3 regions of the Paraglaciecola aquimarina genome follow, and region 3 is predicted to be linked to each of the others. Evidence: predicted binding sites of a transcription regulator. Region 3 holds the regulator's gene; each other region holds the start of a gene.
What was found. The regulator sigma-54, encoded in region 3, starts transcription at its own class of promoters, with help from an activator protein. The targets are predictions, from matches to a motif close to GTTGGCACGNNNNTNGNNT.
Positions count from the first base shown of each region.

Region 1: RS130_RS20075 (DUF1707 and DUF2154 domain-containing protein) is a predicted target of sigma-54. The motif match lies at 3,223-3,241, and genes of this name have one in related genera.
Region 2: RS130_RS15695 (kinase) is a predicted target of sigma-54. The motif match lies at 5,695-5,713, and genes of this name have one in related genera.

Region 1 covers NZ_JAWDIO010000002.1:4,066,337-4,073,190, reverse strand. Annotated here, with positions in the region: gene RS130_RS20090 (elongation factor P hydroxylase) at 452-1,012, shown strand; gene RS130_RS20085 (ATP-NAD kinase family protein) at 1,005-2,132, shown strand; gene RS130_RS20080 (YfcL family protein) at 2,205-2,492, shown strand; gene RS130_RS20075 (DUF1707 and DUF2154 domain-containing protein) at 2,525-3,175, opposite strand; gene RS130_RS20070 (ATP-binding protein) at 3,441-4,820, opposite strand; gene RS130_RS20065 (response regulator transcription factor) at 4,825-5,499, opposite strand; gene RS130_RS20060 (PepSY domain-containing protein) at 5,501-5,779, opposite strand; gene RS130_RS20055 (glycine zipper 2TM domain-containing protein) at 5,884-6,348, opposite strand; gene arfB (alternative ribosome rescue aminoacyl-tRNA hydrolase ArfB) at 6,516-6,854, opposite strand, start outside.
Region 2 covers NZ_JAWDIO010000002.1:3,159,729-3,166,582, forward strand. Annotated here, with positions in the region: gene RS130_RS15675 (hypothetical protein) at 1-206, opposite strand, end outside; partial or broken gene RS130_RS15680 (sugar phosphorylase) at 657-2,415, opposite strand; partial or broken gene RS130_RS15685 (glycosyltransferase family protein) at 2,444-3,671, opposite strand; gene RS130_RS15690 (HAD-IIB family hydrolase) at 3,713-4,534, opposite strand; gene RS130_RS15695 (kinase) at 4,531-5,415, opposite strand; molybdenum cofactor riboswitch at 5,690-5,858, shown strand; partial or broken gene moaA (GTP 3',8-cyclase MoaA) at 5,854-6,823, shown strand; gene mobA (molybdenum cofactor guanylyltransferase) at 6,834-6,854, shown strand, end outside.
Region 3 covers NZ_JAWDIO010000002.1:243,110-249,963, reverse strand. Annotated here, with positions in the region: partial or broken gene RS130_RS01880 (IS110 family transposase) at 1-32, opposite strand, end outside; gene RS130_RS01875 (ABC transporter substrate-binding protein) at 517-1,806, opposite strand; gene RS130_RS01870 (HPr family phosphocarrier protein) at 2,047-2,322, opposite strand; partial or broken gene rapZ (RNase adapter RapZ) at 2,326-3,170, opposite strand; partial or broken gene RS130_RS01860 (PTS sugar transporter subunit IIA) at 3,171-3,613, opposite strand; gene hpf (ribosome hibernation promoting factor) at 3,635-3,922, opposite strand; gene RS130_RS01850 (RNA polymerase factor sigma-54) at 3,948-5,438, opposite strand; gene lptB (LPS export ABC transporter ATP-binding protein) at 5,492-6,217, opposite strand; gene lptA (lipopolysaccharide transport periplasmic protein LptA) at 6,217-6,765, opposite strand; gene lptC (LPS export ABC transporter periplasmic protein LptC) at 6,728-6,854, opposite strand, start outside.

The sequences.
Region 1 (6,854 bases), 3.8 Mb from region 3:
CGAAAAATTTCGTTAGCGAGTAACATTTAGCTGAGGTTATTTAAACAAAAATATATTAAGCCATTGAATGATATCGATATTGCTTAACTTAAGCGATACTTCTTATCCACAACTCAGGTTAAATAATAATAGCCCTAAGCTTGGCGTAAACTCGTAGCGAACACAATAGTCTTTTGTCATTGAGTCCTAATATGTATTCAATCAGCGGTAGTGTAAACGAGCATGGCAAGGCGCATAATTAAGGGGAAAATTAACGCCTAGGCCCTGTTATTTTCAGTGACAGCGAGCTGAGTGTAAACCCTAGTAAGCAGAGCCTGAGCGTATTTTGAGTAGCCAAAATTTAAGATGCAATGGTATTGTATCTAGCTGCCATGGTATTATTGGGTTTGGTTCCATAAAGTCTTAAAAGCCCGTTTTTTATATTCGGCAAAGGTCGATTTCGAGTAGTAACATGTCGCAACTTCACAAATATCAGGATTTGATATCCCTCTTTAATCAAGCCTTCGGCGACACTGAAAATACGCTACTCATGAAAGGGCAGGATGAACCTATTTATATTCCAGCCGAGACGTCTCACGGCAAACATCGCATTATTTTCGCCCATGGTTATTTTGCCAGCGCTTTACATGAAATTGCCCACTGGTGTATTGCCGGTAAGGAAAGGCGTTTGCTAGAAGATTACGGTTATTGGTATTGTCCTGATGGGCGTAGTGAAGCAGAACAAGCGGAGTTTGAGAAAGTAGAAGTTAAACCTCAAGCTATTGAGTGGGCATTTTGTTGTGCTGCAAATAAACCTTTTCAAGTGAGTACAGATAACTTAAATGGTGCGCCGGTTGATAGAAAGGCATTTCAAATCGCGGTGCGTGAGCAAGCGCTGGTTTACCTAAGAAATGGTTTTCCAGCACGAGCAGGCTGTTTTATTCAGGTACTGAGAGACTTTTATCAAACTAGTGAGTTGTCAGTCGCTAGCTTTGACTTGACTGAAAAGAGAGAGTCGATAACGAATGTTTAAACTAGGTCTAATTATTAATCCTTATGCTGGCATTGGCGGGGCATTGGCCTTAAAAGGTAGTGACGGCCGCGACATTCGAGAGCGAGCGATGGCACTAGGGGCTGAGAAAAAGGCTCTTGATAAAACACGCCTTGGGTTACAGCTTATTCTACCAATTAAACATCTTGTTCATTTTTATATCGCCGCCGGTGAAATGGGGGAAGATCTTATTGCACAGATGGGGTTCGACTATACCGTGGTTTATCATGCTTCGAAATTACAAACCGAAAGTGATGATACCGAGTCTACAGCACAGGCTCTGATAGAGCATTCAGTGGACTTAGTGTTGTTTGTTGGCGGTGATGGCACCGCTAGAAATGTTTGCAATATCATCGCTCAGTCAATACCGGTGCTGGGCATACCCGCTGGCTGTAAGATCCATTCCGGCGTGTTTGCTGTGACGCCTCAAGCAACAGGCAGAGTATTAGAAAAGGTACTGAAGGGGGAAATTGTTAGCGTCAACACGGGCGATGTAATGGATATTGATGAAGCGTTATTTCGTCAAGGGAAAGTCAGCGCTAAATACTACGGCGAAATGCATGTACCCACTGAACTAGCCTACATCCAAGGGGTTAAAATGGGCGGCAAAGAGTCCGATGAATTAGTGCTGGCCGATATCGCCGCTCATGTTGTTGAATTGATGGAAGACAATCCTACATGCCTGTTTGTAATGGGCTCGGGTTCAACTGTCGACTATGTTATGCAAGAGCTGCAACTCGAAAATACCTTGCTCGGTGTTGATATTCTTTTAGATCAACAACTTATTGCCAAGGATGTGACGGCAGAACAATTGTTGCAAATTACTCGAGGCCAAAATTGTAAGCTTGTTATCACCTTAATTGGCGGTCAAGGTCATATTTTAGGTCGTGGTAATCAACAATTAAGTCCTGAATTTTTAACGGCACTTGGCAAGGAGAATATCGTGTTAGTGGCGACTAAAAGTAAATTAACAGGCTTACAAGGCCGACCGTTGATTGTCGACTCTGGAGACAAAATTATGGATCAAAATCTAGCCGGATTAATGACGGTTGTGACCGGATATCGTGACCAAGTTTTGTATCCGGTTGCAGATTTCACATAAAACGGAATTAATATAATATGCTCTGGGTAAGAGTCTAATACCAATTGCACAAGCCAAGAATTAGGAGATATTTTGTTAGAAACCATTGAGCAGCCTGAGTTAACGTTGTTTATTGACAAGGTAGAGAAACACTTAGATTCAGTTGTAGAACACGGCAGTGATCAAGAACTGTTTATTGCCAGTTATTTGCAAGGACATTTCGCGGTCATGGCAGGGCAAAGTCAAGTGCAGCATATGACAAAAGTCAGCCAGTTAGATCAGTTAATGCACACAAGTTTGAGCCAAGCCTTTGCCAACGACGAATTGGTCAGTGATGATCAAACTCAAGTTTGGAACTTGTGGCACAGTTTCTTGAATTAGTTTGACCTGCACCTGAGGCAAACTTGGGTGCTTTATGTTTTATCATTAAACATGCTTTTCATTTGGTTAGCGAAAGCGACAAACTTTTCTTTGATAGTGCGTTTTACTTTGATGTCGACGCCACCCAAAAGTACAAATCCTTCGATAATAATGGTAGGAGCTTGACGAGACGCAATAGAAGGTGCCGTGTTGTCAATGCCGCCCAATACGCAAAAGGCCTTAGAAACTACGTTGACGTTTTCTGGCACCGAAAAGTCATTTCCGCCGAGTAAACAAAATATCCGTACTCTTACGTTGGGCGTAGTAAAAATTGCGTCAGTAAAGTCTATATCTGCCCCTCCTAGAATAGTAATGATGCGTACCTCTTTAGGCACACTCCATTGACCACTGCGCGTTGAGCCTCCTAGCACATTGACTATGGTGTCGGTTTCGTCAGAGGTAGAGGGTGAATAATTAACGTTGAACTGACGCTCTTTTTCGGCCGAGTATTGTGTGTCTTTAGGCTGCTCTAAATCTCTGGCTAAGTCGACAATTTGTTGATGGTTTGAGCTTTCCATCGCTTGATCTAGTCGGCGTTCAAAAGCTTGGTCTGAAATGATCCCGTGGCTGTAATTATAAATTAGGGTATCAATTACTTCTTCACGAACTTTTTCGATGGGGCGATCTTCCAGAATTACGGCCATAATGGTTCCTATCAATTTATATAACGTGTATTCAACTTTAATGTTAAAAGCACTAACCATGCCATTTAAAATACCTATTGAATTCAATGATCTACTAAAATCTATCCTGTTGTATTTAGCGAAAAATACTATATTTTAGCGTTTTTAATTGATTTTTTGCGAACCGTTAGTAATGCCAATTCCATTGAATTATATCAATTCACATTGGTAACTAAGCTGGATCCTGGATAAGCCGAACCTCTCGATAACGCCCTTTCAAATACCGTTAACGTGTTGCAAAATCTGCTGGGACATTCCCACTGCGCGTACATTTATTTATTGGCGTTGGTACAGTAAAACTGATGGTGATTCTTGCTCCGCCCAACTCACTCTTATCAATTTCAAGCTTTCCTTGATAAGCTGCGACTAAATCAGAGACCACTGCCATACCAATACCTTGTCCCTCTTTGTAGCTGTCTAATCGGGTGCCCCTTTTGAGTAGCGCTTGTCGTTGGTCGGCGGGAATTCCGGCACCATCGTCTTCAACACTAATGGCAATTTTATTCGACATGGAAAAGGTGCTAACTAACACTTTTTGTTTGGCCGCTTTACAAGCGTTATCGACTAGGTTTCCTAATATCTCCATCACGTCCGTGGTGTCTGCTTGTAGATAAATGCTGTGCTGATGCTGTTCAAAGTGAAGCGTGATATTTTTGTCTAGGTATACTTTAGCCATGGCGTTAAGCAATTTTTCGACTAATGGTTTGATTTCTACTGCACTTTCAAATGCGCTGGAAGCGCCCGCTGCGGCCCTTTTGAGTTGCCTTTGTATTTGCTGATCAATTTGCTGGATAGGCTCTTTAGCGTCGTGCGGTAATTGGCTGTTTCCCGAAAGTACTGCCAAGGGCGTTTTTAAGCTATGGGCCAAATCACTTAAGCTATTTTTGTAACGACTTCGTTGCTGCTCTTCGGAATCAAGTAGGTGGTTTATGCTGGTTTTCAGGGTTTCAAGTTCCGGTGGATAAGTCTGATCTATGCGTTTTAGTTGACCTTTTTCAGCTTGAACTATTTGCCTGTTTAATTTACTTATGGGTAATAATGCGGCATTGAGACTTATCAACAATAGCAATAACAATAAAATAGCCATTAAGGCTAGCCACTTCCACAGGGTGTTGGCGAACTTTTGTTTTTCAGCGTTAAATATTGCTTTGTCTTGCAGAATAGTAAAACTGACCGCTTGGTAATCGTCCACATTGTCAAATTCGGCGGTGTAGGCATAAATGAAATAGTCATCGTTAAAATCAAAGTGCTCAATAAATAGTTCATCCCCTGTATTGGGGCGGCTAAGTGTGGGTGCCGTCTGCCAATGTAAAGTGGATAACGATTGCCACAAAATCCCTTTTTCACTTTGGATAAAGGCATATAGGCCAGAGTCGGGCAAATTAAATTGGTCGTTGTACAGTTGTTCAGGCATCACAACTTTGCCGTTTTCAAACTCAAATTCAGAAATTAAACTTAAGCTTTGCACTCTGAGTTGCTGCAACATTGATTGGGTCAAACTACTGTTAAAAGCTTTTTCTAAGGTAAAGGCAGCCAACGGAATAAATATCAGCAATGTGAGCAAGGCAGCTGCAAACGTTCTTAGGCGTAACGAAAGGTTTTGCATCTCTTCAAAGTGCTCTGTTTATTCGATAACCTCGGCCACGCAGAGTTTCTATTGGGTTTATCTTGCCATCGGGATCAATTTTTTTACGAAGGCGACCGACAAATACTTCGATGACATTGCTGTCTAAATCAAAATCTTGGTCGTAAATGTGTTCTGTCAACTCTGTTTTAGAAACCACTTTTTGCGGGTTAAGCAAAAGGTACTCTAGCACTTTATATTCATATGCGGTGAGTTCAATGTAGGCACCATTAATGCTGACTTCTTCACTTAAAGTATCGAGGCTAATCGGACCTTTTTCAATGACCGGATGTGCTTTACCTGCGGCTCTGCGGATCAGGGCTTTCACGCGGGCTAATAGTTCCTCGTTATGAAACGGCTTCGTCAGATAGTCATCGGCGCCTGCGTCTAGCCCTTCTACTTTCTCTTGCCATCTGTCTCTGGCGGTTAGAATTAGAATAGGGCAGGTAAGGTCATTTTTACGGGCTTTTTGGATGACTTCAAAGCCATCTATTATTGGCAAGCCAATATCAATTATGGCTAAGTCATAAGGATGCTCTGCTAATAAAAATAACGCTTTCTCACCGTCGTCGGCTAAGTCTACACTGTAGCCATTGGCTTGCAGTAGTGCGTCTAATTGCGTTAATAGGCGGCTATCATCTTCGACAACTAAAATTCGCATACTATTTTTTGGCTCCTTGTTGAGTCACTTTCCCAGACTTCTTATCGACGTCGACAGATACAACTCTTCCAGATTTCTGCAGCACTTTGACGCGGTATGTGCTTTTACTTTGATCGACTTTTAATACACGGCCTGATACTTTCTGCTGAGCTCTTTTCGCGGCTTGAGTTTTATTTATTGTGTCTGTTTTAGATTGCTCCACTGCGACACTCGTCGAGCTAACGATTAAGCTAAATAAACCAATGGTAATCAGTCTGACAAAAGTAGGTATTTTCAACATTTTGCTCTAATGGACGGTGAATATTTTGATAGTTTACCTCAATCAATACAGGACTTAAATGTACTTAAACTAGTCAATGAATTGATTGAGGACGACATTTTCTGTTAGTGATAAATGCGAATATATTTATTCGGTTTTGTTTTACTAAAGGTTTGGTAAGTCCTGCCTTTTACCTTGTAACTCACCTTGTAACCTCGCAAGACTCTTTGTTTGCTAAGTGTTGGTTGGCGTGGATTAACAACAGTATACCTGTCCTGTCTGTTCGTGTTGTCTATTTTGTGGCCAATCGCGCCACCCATTATTGCCCCCGCAATGGTGCCCACTATTTTGTGTTTCTTATCACTCACCATATGACCCAGACTGCCACCAATAATAGAGCCTATCGCGGCACAATTATGACGCTTATTGACTATGACTGTCGAACGAGGATGATGTCTGTTTACTAGTATGTACTCATACACTGGCGTGATATTTACGACTCTAGCTTTGTAATGAGGTGGCTGATAGTTTGCACTAGCAAAAGGGGAGATTAACAATAAAGCAACTGCAACGGTGATAAAAGGTTTCATAAGAACACTCCTGTAATAAGTGAGACTTATATTATTCATCTGAGACTGAACTTTAGCTGAATTGAATCTTGATTAACTTGAATCTACCGAGTTACCCCAATACGGGTTGTTAAAAATGTTCGTTTTTGCTTCCACTGTGAATCTAACTTTAGCTGGGTGAATAGCGCTTAGTAATCGACTTTTTTACGTAACGCTTTGGTCCTGCCTGATTTAACTTTACTGTCGACCCGTTTCTGTTGTGAGCTCTTGGTGGGTTTGGTTGCACGGCGTGCTTTTTGGAGTTTGCCGGCTTCTTGTAAGAGTAAACTTAAGCGTGTTAAGGCATCTTGTTTATTCATCTCTTGGGTTCGATGGCTCTGTGCTTTGATTATCAAAATACCGTCTTGGGTAACGCGTTTGTCTGCACCTGATAGGAGCTTTTGTTTGACGTATTCGGGGATAGCGGCCGAGCGAATATCGAATCTAAGATGTATCGCACTGGATACTTTGTTGACGTTCTGGCCACC
Region 2 (6,854 bases), 2.9 Mb from region 3:
GCCAATTCTTCTGCGCTTAAGTACCCATCGCCGTCCACATCTAATAATGGAAAGTTCTTGCTTAAAAAAGCATCTTTTTGCGCTTCTTCAATACTGATCAGTCCATCTTTGTCTTCATCTAACGGATGGAATTTGTTTTCTGGCTCTTGAGCGGTAATAGCCAGAGAAAATAAGGTAGTGGTTAGTACTAGTACAAATTTAGTCATTTTCGATTCTCCATAAATTGAATTGATGGATATAGCCTTTAAATCCGTCACTTCGATTCAAAAACTATAACCTAGCGGTTAGTCTAATTTGATTAACAAATAAGTTGAGCTTTAGCCTGTAACTTACGCTTAAGCCAACTTATAGACTAGGTATATCAAGAGCCGTGCCACAAGATTATTATCCTTTATAATCAATGAATTAAGGATTTTCTTTAGTGTGAAGTGATGATTTGGGTAAGTAATTTACTAAAAAACGTTACTAACTGACTACATTATTTCGCTCTATTATGATTTTTAAATAACAATCATATACTTACGATGAGGTTGCTGAGAGACAGTGACCACAAACGACCAACCTTCAGTGCACAATAAAATTGAGCCTGAAAGGTTGGCTGATTGATCTCACATTTTTGGATTAACACCTATGGGTTGGTCCATTTAACTACATAGCTAGTTAACAACGTTCGATATCCACATACTTTGATAGGGTTGTAATTCATACTCAAGGTCATCCAGATCCAAAGTTTGCTTGGTTATCAAATCGGTCCAATTATCGGTTCCGATAAGATTTAAGTCACTGTAACGCATAGTTTGTGGCTCTGTTGACATATTATGGATACAAAAAATACTTTGCCTACGGTTCAAACTCTGACGCCAAAAGCCAAACAGTTGCTCCCCAAGTTGCAATGTGAACTGTGTTGCATTTGGATGGAATGCAGCCTGTGACTTACGAATGTTCAGTAACTCCCGCATTCTGCTAAGCACTTTTGCATGCTGACTTTCTGGTGTATCTAACGCTTTTTTCAGTACGTCATAATCCCACTTATGACGATTGATGGAAGCGGTTTTGACTGGTATTTTTGACCTTTTCATAATCGTTGCCCGTTCCAAGTAAACTATGAATATATAATCCTGGTATGCCTTCTAAGCCAAACATCACTGCGTGGGCACATATGAAGCGCTCTAATCCCCATTTATCTGGGCCTTTTACTGTCCCTTGTAAAGCATCATATAGGGCAATGTTAATTTCATAGGCTTTCTGTTCACCTGTTTCTGCTTGACGCCAAGAGATCCTACCTCCGAAATTTTGCATAGTGTTGACCAAAGTAGTGAGCTCTTTGTCTGCTAACAATCCCTCAGCTGGCCTTAGCCCTATGCCATCATGTGATGCTATGAAGTTGAAGAAAAATGTACCATTCTGAGCGGGGGGCATACTGCATAGCCAAGCTTTCAAATGTTTACATGATCCAGTAACCAGTGAGTTGACTAACAGTGGAGGTAGGGAAAAATTGTATATACCGTGGGCTTCATTAGCATTTCCAAAATAGGTTAAATTCTGCCTATTAGGAATGTTTGTCTCGGTAATGATTACCGCATCATTTACAGCATGTTCAATCAAGGTGCGCAATAATCGCACGGCTTCGTGGGTTTGCTCTAAGTTGATACAACTAGTACCTAACTCTTTCCATAAAAATGCGACGGCATCTAATCGAAATATGCGTATACCAGCATCTAAATACTGACGAATGATAGAAACAAAGGTGTCTAGAACATTAGGATTGGTAAAATCAAAATCAACTTGGTCGTGACTAAAGGTGCACCAAACGTATTGTTCACCATTGGCGGTGACGGTTAGGCGCAGTAAATCGGATGTTCGTGGTCGCACAACCTTACTAACATCCGTATCCGGCGTGGCCGTGTAGAAAAAATCGTGCCCTTGGCCTTCGCCTTTTATAAAGTTAGAAAACCAAGCGCTACGAGATGAGCAATGGTTAATCACCACATCTGACATCAGTCTATAGTCTTTGGTAATAGCTTCAATATCTTGCCAATTTCCTAACGATTCATTGACACTAGAGTAGTCAATTACTGAAAACCCGTCGTCTGAACTATAAGGAAAAAACGGTAAGATATGCACACTGTTGATGGCATCCTGACAATATTCATTGAGGAATGTGTGCAAAGTATGCAGCGGTTTCTCCTCTGCTTTTTCTATACTGTCACCATAGGTAATCAACAAAACGTCTTGTTGATCCCAATTGTTATGGTGGGGTTTGGGTTCGAGTATGTGTTCTGGCTTATGAATTCTCATACTTGCCAGCAACTGCTCTGACAACGCTTTAATTGAGATATTTAAATCTACCCCTTGATAGATTACATCTAAGTGATGCTCAACTTTAACGCTTAGTTGTTCAAAAATGGAAGACATACTTTAACCCTTATTGTTTAACGTTTACTTATTCTTGTTTAAATTCTTCGTAGTCTTGCTCTACTGCATCTTTAAGTTGTTCCAGTATATCTGGAATGGCACTTACCACTCGATTCCAGCTTGGAATAAATGGGGTTTCCATTGGGTGGTCTAAGAAGCTTTCACCGGCTTTCATGATATTTTCAGCAAAGAGTTCTACGGCTTTCTCTTCGCTATGAATGTCGACCTTGAGGCCATTCATCATTGCATCGTTGTTGTAGGTTTCAACAAAGTCTAATGCTATACGATAGTAGGTTGCTTTAAGTGAACGGAAGGATTCGGTAGAAAAGGTTTCGCCTTGCGTCGCCAGTTTTCGAATCAGGGCCTTGGTTATATCGATAGACATTTTAGATAAGCCACCTTGATCATTGTCAGCAGATAAATCTTGATGTTTATGATCGTAATTCTTGGCAATATCAGCCTTAGCATAATCGATTATTAGAGTAGTTTCGTTGCATCTCTGATAACACACCAATTTCTAATCCCCAGTCACTTGGAATACGAATGTCATTTAATACGTCTCGTCTAAATGAAAACTCGCCAGCTAGAGGGTATCTGAAGCTGTCCATGTACTCTAAGTAATCGTTATGTCCGACTACTTTTTGCAATGCTCTAATAAGTGGGGTAACCAGTAGACGGGAAACTCGACCATTAATCTTTCCATCTGCAACGCGCGCATAATATCCTTTACAAAATTCATAATTAAACTGTGGGTTAGCTACAGGGTAAATCAGTCGGGCTAATAGACCTCTATCGTAAGTTAAAATGTCGCAATCATGTAATGCTACTGACTCAGCCTTACCAGTCGCCAATACATAACCCATGCAATACCAGACGTTGCGTCCTTTACCTAACTCTTTAGGGGCTAGGCCCAATGCTTCCAATTTTGCATCTAATGCCTGTAATCTAGGCCCTTCATTCCATAGGATCCTGTGATCTTGAGGTAATTTTCCGAAAAATTTTAGCGCATGTTGATATTGGGCTTGATCTGCTCTGTCTAGACCTATCACTATTTGAGATAGGTAGGGGACACCACTAATATGCTCGATAATATTGGGTAAAGCTTCCCCCTCTAACTCAGAGAATAATGAGGGGAGTATTAACGCCATTGGTCGTTTTTTTGAGAAGGATAAAAGTTCCTGCTCTAGTTCCTCGGTAGGACGCTCAGATAAATTGTGTAATGTTGTGACTATGCCATTTTGGTAAAAATCAGCCATGTTGTCTCCATTGATAAATCTAAAATTAGTAATAACCTAAGTTACTGCTTGAATAAAATTGCTTCGATACATTCAGCCCATCCAGTCGGTCCAAAGTTATGACTGGTAATGACCTTGTTGGTGCGTTTTAACTCCGGTGGCGGTGTCGTTGGTGATAATATGCGTATAGCTAAACTTGCCACTTCTAGCATAGCTACATCATTTTGTCCGTCGCCTAAGGCAATAGAGTCGCATTGTTTATCGGGATGTTGCTTTTGGTATTCATTTAGTAGCCATGTTAGGGCTTGTCCTTTATCGCTATAACCTGACACATGTAAAAAGCGACCACCTTGCAACGGTGTGGCGCCTGCCTCTTCAAGGGCATGAATAAATAACGTTTTAGACGCTTGATCGCCAAGCCAATTAACTGGCTCACCATATTCTCTAGTGGCGGCTAATTCTGCGTCGTGTTCGGACAAGCCAGTGACTTCACTAATTCGTTTTACGCTCATTCTAGAAAAGTGCTCAAACTCTTCAGAGAATGCAGCTTGTAAAGTATCCAGTACGCCAACCCAATGTTCAACTCGAGGTGAAAATTCTTTAAGCCAGTACCCGGATTTTTCTATTGTGCCAATCGGTTGTTGCGGGAAAAAATGGGTGGGAATATAAATAGCCGCTCCGTTTTCAACAATAAAAGGGGTCGTCAGCTTTAACGCTCCTCTAATTTCCACCAGTTCAGCAAAGGTTTTACTGGTATTAGGAATAACAGGAATTCCTTCTTGTTGCAATTTATCAAGAATCGATACCACTGGTGCAAAACTATATGAATGGTGGTCAAGTAAGGTGCCATCTAAATCCGTAAAAATGATATGTTGTTTTTTCATTGTTGACCTTTTCTTTGGTAGCTAATTATTGCTCTAGAAGAGTCTAAGGTGAATAAGTGGTCGCATGTATTTGGTAACGTTTTAAAGCTATGTTCCGTTAAACGTTGGTAATACTGTATAAAGTCCTTAATTTCAGCTGGGCTCATTACGCCACTTGTTACTTTTCCGGCTAATTTTTCTACTAGTTTTTGCTCTTGCTCTAAACGCCAAGCATAAACATCGGCAAAAGACGGGGCTTCAAACATAACCCACAAATTCATATACTCATACAAAGGTTGGTAGTCACGTTTTAAAATTGAGTTCACATACCTACGCCAAACTAGTTGCTTATCTTGAATGGCTTCCAGTTCATTCACTGGCATGGTCAATTCACTCTCGTCTTGCCCATTAACTCCCCAACACCACCCTTCAAATATCACCACGTCTACTTGTCTATCTATTACTGTCCACTCCTCCGTCGGGAATGGGTTATCCGTTGCTTTATTAAAACGAGGTATCGTAACTGACTGGGTTTGTTGTTGTAACTTCTGTAATGCTTGTTTAATAAGGTAGGTATCATGCGTACCGGGCACGCCTCTAGTTTTAAATAGCGGGTGTATGTCTGTCGCTAACGTTTCTCTGTCGGCTTGACTAAAATAGAAGTCATCTAGTGACATAACAACGACAGATAAGTTATGTTCAGATTGTAAATATACTTGTAAGAACTCAGATAATGTCGACTTTCCCGACCCCTGACAACCATTGATGCCTACAAAGTAGGGGATGCTTGCACTTTTTTGGTGCGAAAATATTTTATTCGCCAAAGGGATATAAAAATCATTGGCTATCGTTGCGAAGGCCTTTGGCAGCTTATGATCACGGATAAAAGTTTCTGTTAACATATGTTTAATTTCCTATTTTAGTCCTTTGTATTAGCCTGCTTTTTGGCCAAAAATTCCTTAAGGTACCTATAATGGTTCAACTTATATGCCAAGAATAATTAATTTACCTTAATACAAAGTGTTTTAGGTTACAACGAGGTAAAAAAGCCGTCTTGTCGAAGCGGTTTTTTGTGAGACTGTGCTGCTAAAGCGTTAAACATCCATAGGGTTTTACATTACTCCTTAGCAATTATGTGATACAAATATATACCAAGGCCATTCAATTGTTTTGTATGGTTATTTAAAACTCCGAGCCAATTGACCTAATTCACATAGAGATGGTGTTTTGGCCGTAAACTTATTGCTTATTAAGTTTACCTGGGTTGTAAGAGAAATCGAGCAGCCTCCCGTAAACACCGAATGGTTGGTGTTTAAATTTGGAAAGGTGTTAAACACAGTATGTTAGAAGATAAATTTGGACGCCGTTTCCACTATTTAAGGCTGTCTATCACAGACGTGTGCAATTTTCGATGCGACTATTGCCTGCCAGACGGTTATGCATGTGATACTGATAGAAATTTTCTGTCAGTGAAAGAAATAAAAACCTTAGTAAATGGGTTTGCGGCCTTAGGCACCAGCAAAGTCAGAATTACAGGCGGTGAACCTTCGCTGCGCAAAGATCTTACTGAAATCATAGCAAACTGTGCTAATACGCCTTAGTATTGAGCATGTGGCTATGACGACCAATGGTTACAAGTTAGAAACTGATATTGACCGTTGGGTCGCAGCAGGCCTTAACTCACTAAATGTGAGTATCGACAGTTTAGATCCTCGTATGTTTCAATCAATTACTGGTTATGACGCGTTAAACTCTATTTTAGTTGGCATTAACAAGGCGCTTGCTTTAGGCGTAACCGTTAAAGTGAACGTAGTTTTAATGAAACAATACAATGGCTCCGAGTTTAATCAGTTCTTAGCTTGGGTTAAATCTACCCCTATTAGTTTGCGGTTTATCGAGTTGATGCAAACTGGAGACAACCTTAATTTCTTCAAACAAAATCACATTTCTGGATTACCTCTCAAAGAACAATTACTCGAAAATGGCTGGAGTCAACTTATAAGAAGCAGAACTGCTGGTCCAGCCCAAGAGTTTTATCACCCCGATTCTGAGGGAAGAATTGGTTTGATCATGCCTTACAGTAATGATTTTTGCGTAACGTGTAATCGACTTAGGGTATCTGCCGTAGGCAAATTGCATCTGTGCTTATTTGCAGATAAAGGTTTAGATATTAGGCAGACATTAGAGTCAGCAGATAGCAGAGCATTGCAGCAACAACTCACTCATTTACTTTCAAATAAAGAAGCCACCCATTGGTTGCAAGATGGTTATACCGGTGGCACCAAACATTTGGCTATGTTAGGCGGTTAAGGGTGAATTTATGTTAGCTGGGGTGGTACTG
Region 3 (6,854 bases):
TTATCACTAGTGGTATGTTGCTTGGGAACTAAAGAGTGCGCTGTATTTCTTTTTTGACACTCGCTCTCTATCATTCATGAACACTAAACGAAAAACAGACGTCGCAGTATCTAATCCAATTGTCATTTTACTCATGTGACCCTCTGTGACTTTGATAGTTAATGACAGCACTATCTTGGCACATTACGATGCCCTTATGGGGGGAGGGGGAAACAGAAAAAACAGCGTTATGGATAAAGCAAAAGCAACGCCAAGACTACTCGTTAAAGTGCTAATTGAGATTACAAAGTTACTCTAAACTAATCCTTAGCATCCCCCGTCTAATGTCGTGGCGAGGGACTATTGGTTTGAGTTTGGGTATTCATATTAAAAACTAGCACAGAGTGATAGTTTGAATTTTCTTCCATAGATAGCGTTTGAGGACAATGCATCTGGAACAGCATTATATGTCCGTAACTCGCTTTCTAGTAGGTTGGTTGCTTCAATTCTATGACTGTTGCTTAAACCGATCCTGGGTTAGTTAGCGGGAGGTGGCTCAGTTTGGCTAAAGGTTTGTAGTCTGCTTTTTTCAAGCGCGTCAATGGTTTCCGAGATGTTACCACTTTCAATAAATTTAGCCAAAATACGCATTGCCTTATCAGAAAACGCTTTCGTTGTATCTCTGTCTAAGTATTGGCTAAAGCCTACAGCCTGTTTCAAAATGTGTTGCCCTTTGTATAGAAAGTAGTGAGGCTTAGTTTTAGTGGCTTGATTGGTGGGTATAAAATGAGCCATTTCGCTTAGAATTTCTTGTGCCTGAGGTTGTGACAAAAAATAAAGAAACTGCTTAGCTTCAGCTTTGTTGTTGCTTGATGCAGGAATGACAAACATATCTGTAGGGGCTTCTTCTGCAACTGCAACATGTGGCTTTATTGTGGGAAACCGGAAAAATTTAATGTCATCTCGCATTGCCGGTGATATTTGTGTGGTGATGAAATTGCCAGCTAAAATCATCCCTGCTAAATCTCGATAGAGCAGAGGAATTATATGTTTAAAAGTGAAGGAATTAGAATTTCGAATAAAACATTGGTTGTCTAATAGTTCCTTCCAATAGGCAAATACTTCGCGGATTTCAGCACGATTGAAAGAGAGGTGCCCTTGTAACAACTGCATATGAAATTTTAGGCCATTAATTCTAATGTTTAAGTAATCAAACCACCCAGCTGCTGGCCAAGGTTGTTTAGTGCCTATGGCTATGGGAATAACTTTCTGAGCTCTTAAGGTTCTACAACTTGCTAAAAATGTGTGCCATGTGGTGGGAATATCGATAGCGAACTTTTTAAATACAGACTCTTTATAGTAAAATCCCCAGAAACCTGTGGCATAGGGAATCGCATATTGATCTTGATCGACAGACACTAGTGATTTCATATCTTTGGAGTAATGGCTACCAACATTTGTGTGTTGCCAAAGGTCAGTGACTGGCTCCAACCAGCCTAAATTTGCGTAGTCAGTTAAGCGAGCGGCCCAAGGCCAATTTAAAACATCGATGTACTTTGAATTTTTATCCCAAAGGCTATAATTTTCTTTAAAATTAGCATCGTCACTAGAGATATACCGAATTTCAATGTGCGGATATTTCTTATTAAATAAACTAGCAATGTTTTCAAAAGCATTTCTTTGATCGGTGCTAAAAATTAATATAGCTACGGTTAATGTCGTTTTTTCAGGTTGAGCTCTACTAAATTGTGAAAAGAGTATTGACGCCAATAGCAATATCACAGTTACCGTACACCTACCATTTTTTGGGAGTAACATTCTATACATATCAGCTTTTCCAAATGGTTCGATCAATAAAAGGATAGCTTATAGATATGCCTGCCGTGACTTTTCTTTTTGTGCGTCCACAGAGTCCATTGGGGCGGTAAATAAAATTGGCTGCTACAAAAGTTAGTCGTTCAAGCGGGAGGCATTATTTAGACTGCAATGATTATCGCAGATTGCCCTTGGTAGTGTGTAACTTCCGGGCACTAAGTGGAGGCGTTTTATGCATAGTGCTTAAATGGGCTACTCTTCTTCGTTAAAATACTTAGCAACTAAGTTTTCAACTGCATCTAGGGCTTCTTGAGCATCGGTTCCTTCACTGACTACTTTAACTTCTTCACCTTGGTGGCTTTCTAGCATCATTAAACCCAAAACGCTGTTAGCCGAGGCCTGTTTGTCGCCTTGATGTAAGGTTATTTCAGCATCGAATTTAGTCGATAGTTGTACTAATTGTGTGGCAGCGCGAGCGTGCAGTCCTAGCTTATTTACGATAAGCAGTGTCTTTTCTATCCTTGGCATAAGCTACTTATTTAATTCACGATGGCGTATTTGCACATCTGGGTGAGCATCGCTGAAATTCTTCGCTAAGGTTTCAGTGACATAAACTGAACGATGTTGGCCGCCAGTGCAACCAATGGCAACGGTGACATAACTGCGATTGTTGCGCTCTAAGTGGGGTAACCAAGTAGAAATGAGATTCTGAATTTGCCAAATAAATTTAGTCACTATGGGTTGTGAACCTAAAAATATTTGCACTGGGCTGTCTAGTCCGGTCAGGTGCTTTAAATCGGGCTCCCAATGAGGATTGGGCAAAAAGCGCCCATCAAATACATAATCAGCATCTTTGGGGATGCCATGCTTAAAACCAAATGATTCGAATACAAGTACCAGTCTAGAACTTTTTTACCTAAGATTCGCTCGCGAACAATCTCGGCCAACTGGTGTACCGACAGTTGGTCGGTGTCTAAGTATAGATCGGCACGCTCGGCAATAGGAGCCAGAAGCTGTCCTTCTGCTTGGATCGCAGCAGATAACGACTTGTTCTGTTTCGATAGAGGATGTAAGCGTCTGGTTTCACTAAAGCGTTTAATCAGAATGTCGTCGCTGGCATCTAAATAGAGTATGGTTAAATTCCAAGTAGCCGGGAGGTAGTCAAGGATCTCAACTAACTCATTGGTGTCTTTAGGTAAGTTTCGCACATCAATGCTAACAGCCACCTGATCATATTCGTCGACCACTGTATGGGTGAGTGTGGGTAACAAATTTACTGGAATATTGTCTACACAGTAGTAGCCAAGATCTTCTAGGGAGCGTAGCACCACAGATTTACCTGAGCCTGATCGTCCGCTGATAATTATGAGTTTCATTTAGCTCATTACCTCAAATAATTCCTGATTAGTTTTGGCGTCTCGTATTTGTTGCAAGGTGTCTTTGTTGGTTAATTTCTGTGCGATAGCAGATAACGTACCTAAGTGCTCACTTGCCTGTTCTTCTGGTACTAAAATAGCGATGAAAATATCAACAGGAAGGTTGTCTATTGCATCATAGGGAATAGGCGATTCGCTGGTGACGACTATTGCTAAAACGTTTTCAAGGCCTTTTAAGCGGCCATGAGGTAACGCAATACCGTTACCAATACCAGTGCTGCCCATTTTTTCTCTGGACATTAAACTCGCGAGTATTGTGCCTTGATCGATGTTAGTCACAACTTGAATGGCGGTTTGACTGATGAGTTCAAGTATTCTTTTTTACTACTGCCCTGAACTGCACAAAGTGTGCAGTCAGGATGGATAATGCTTTTTAATTCCATTACAGCCTCTAATGCTTGGTGTTAATGGCGTTTGACTTTTTCCTTATGTTTAATCACTTGACGATCAAGTTTATCGATTAAACCATCTATTGCTGCATACATATCTGAGTGCTCAGATGTTGCAAACACCTCTGATCCGCTGAGGTGAACGGTAGCTTCGGCTTTTTGATTCAGCTTCTCTACATTTAATATAACGTGCACATTATTAATGTGTTCAAAATGTCGCTCTAACTTAGTGAATTTAGTGTCTACATAGTTTCTTAAAGAATCTGTAATATCTACGTGATGACCAGTAAGGTTAATTTGCATATTGCCTATTCCTTCTAAATTTCGCCTACAACAGGCTTTTACGTTGGTTAGATGGGGGGATCAACAATGATTCCCGGTACTTTGCTATTGTCCGCCGTGCCACTTTAATACCTTGGTCGGCCAACAATTGAGCAATTTTACTGTCGCTTAGTGGTTTGCTAGGCTTTTCAGCAGCGACTAGTTTTTTGATCAATGCCCTTATGGCAGTTGATGAGCATTCTCCGCCTGCGTCTGTGGCTACATGGCTAGAGAAAAAATACTTAAGTTCAAAAATGCCTCGAGGTGTATGCATGTACTTCTGGGTGGTAACCCTTGAAATAGTTGACTCATGCATATCTACCATTTCCGCTACATCGTTTAACACCATTGGTTTCATCATTTCCGGGCCGTGCTCAAAAAAGCCCATTTGTTGCTGCACTATACAATTAGACACTTTAAGTAGCGTTTCGTTGCGGCTTTCCACACTTTTTATAAACCACTTAGCTTCTTGTAGATGAGATCGAATAAATTGGCCATCAGAACTGTTTTTAACGTTCTTGCTCATGGCTGCGTATTGTTGATTAACATTTAGTTTGGGCAGGCTGTCTGGGTTTAACTCTACGGCCCAGCGACCATTCTTTTTACTCACCGATACGTCTGGAATGACATATTCTGGCTCACCGGTTACAACCGCTGTGCCCGGGCGTGGATTTAAGGTTTGCAACAAGCGCATGGCTTCACGTAGTTCATCTTCTTTCAATCGAGTTTTACGCATGAGCGTACGATAGTCTTTACTACCAATTAGATCACAATAGTCGGTGATCAGCATTTTGGCTTCTTCAAGCCAAGGGGTGTCGGCAGCAAATTGCTTAAGCTGAATCAATAAACACTCTTGCGCGCTTCTGGCGCCAGAGCCAATAGGATCGAGCATTTGAATACGTTTTAGAACAACTTCTACTTCATCCAGTTCAATTTCTTCGTCATCCATACTCGCCAGTACTTCTTCAGTACTAATGGTTAGATAGCCGCCTTCATCGATCGAATCTATTATGGCTACGGCAATGGCTTGGTCTGTGTCACTGAAATGGGTTAGGCGTACTTGCCAAAGCAGATGATCTTGAATATTGTCGGTGGTTTCACCTTGGAATACTTGGTCGTCGTCCATTGCTGGGCCTGAGCTACTAGAGGTAGACGGGGCCGGTGCCGATGATGCGCTTAAATATTCATCCCAGGTACTGTCTAAAGGCAAATCTTCAGGAATATCATTGTTTTGTAAGGCATCACCAGACTCTATATTATCGACATTAACTTCCGCCGTGTCATTCGCACCATTTGCGTCATGATTGGTTTCTAATGCCTTGTCACCACCTGTATTATCTACTTGTTCATCAACTTCAAGCAGAGGGTTAGAATCAAGTGCTTCTTGTATCTCTGTTTGCAGGTCAAGTGTAGACAATTGCAGAAGCTTAATTGCTTGCTGCAACTGTGGTGTCATTGTGAGTTGTTGGCTAAATTTTAATTGTAAAGAGGGTTTCATTTACTTCTTATACTTATTTCTGTTGATATCAGCCGAGCTAATCGAAGGCCTAACTATAGCCTGAATTGCTCACCCAGGTATACATCTCTTACACGTTGATCACTTAAAACTTCTTCGGCAGTACCCGATGCTATCAGTTCACCATGGCTAACAATGTAAGCTTTTTCACATACGTCTAGCGTTTCCCGTACATTATGATCAGTAATTAATACACCAATTCCTCGATCACGCAAATGTTGAATGATTTTTTTTATGTCGTTTACTGAAATAGGGTCAACACCGGCGAAAGGTTCATCTAGTAAAATAAACTCAGGATCAGCTGCTAAAGCGCGAGCAATTTCTACTCGTCGGCGTTCACCACCAGACAAACTCATACCTAAGCTGTTGCGAATATGGTTGATATTAAACTCGTCGAGTAATGAATCGGCTTGTTGCTCTCTTTGTTCTTTAGATAGTTCCTTGCGCGTTTGCAATATCGCCATCAAGTTTTGATAAACCGTGAGTTTTCGGAATATAGAAGCTTCTTGAGGTAAATAACCAATGCCTTGGCGCGCACGAACATGCATCGGCTCTAACGTCAGTGCCTGTTGATCGATATAAATTTCACCTTTGTCTAGAGGAACTAGACCCACGATCATATAAAAAGTGGTCGTTTTGCCTGCGCCATTTGGACCCAATAAACCTACTATTTGTCCAGTTGAAACTTCTAGGCTGACATCCCGTACAACTTGCCGAGATTTATAAGATTTAGCTAAATGTGTGGCTTTTAATTGGGCCATTAAGGTTGTGATTCCTGTTGTTTGGCGGCGTTACTTTCAGAAGTAGATTCAGGTTGGAATATCGTGATAACACGGCCACTTTCTTGATTGTTACCTTGAGCGATAATTTGTTCAAGCTCCATATTAAACAATATTGAATTTCCTTTTACGCTGCTCGAGTTTTGCTCGATTAGTGCATCACCATCAAGTGACAATGAACGCGTGGCGCGTTTATACATAATTTGATTGGCTTTTGCTTTAACTGTGCTGCCATCTTCTTGTTGTTGTGAATATTCCGCTGGATTTCCGCTAGCAATGAAGACTTCTTTGCCTTCACCTAAACTGGCGTCAACCTGAACTTCGTCGGCTTTTACCATTAAGGTGCCTTGGCTAATTTGTACATTGCCTCGATATATTGCCTGTTTATTGATACCGTCACCTTCTTGATAATTGGAGGCAACTTTTATTGTTTTAGTAAAGTCTTCTTTGCCAGCAAAACTAGAGGCTGAGCTCAAGAAAACTAGGACTAAACTAGTTTTGAGGAGATGGCTGGTAAACGGTTTTAACATGATCTAATAACTCGTATCTTTGGGTTTCAAGGCTAACGGTAAAACCGTTGCTGTTAATGACATAATTCGGACCGACAATTTCTACAGCC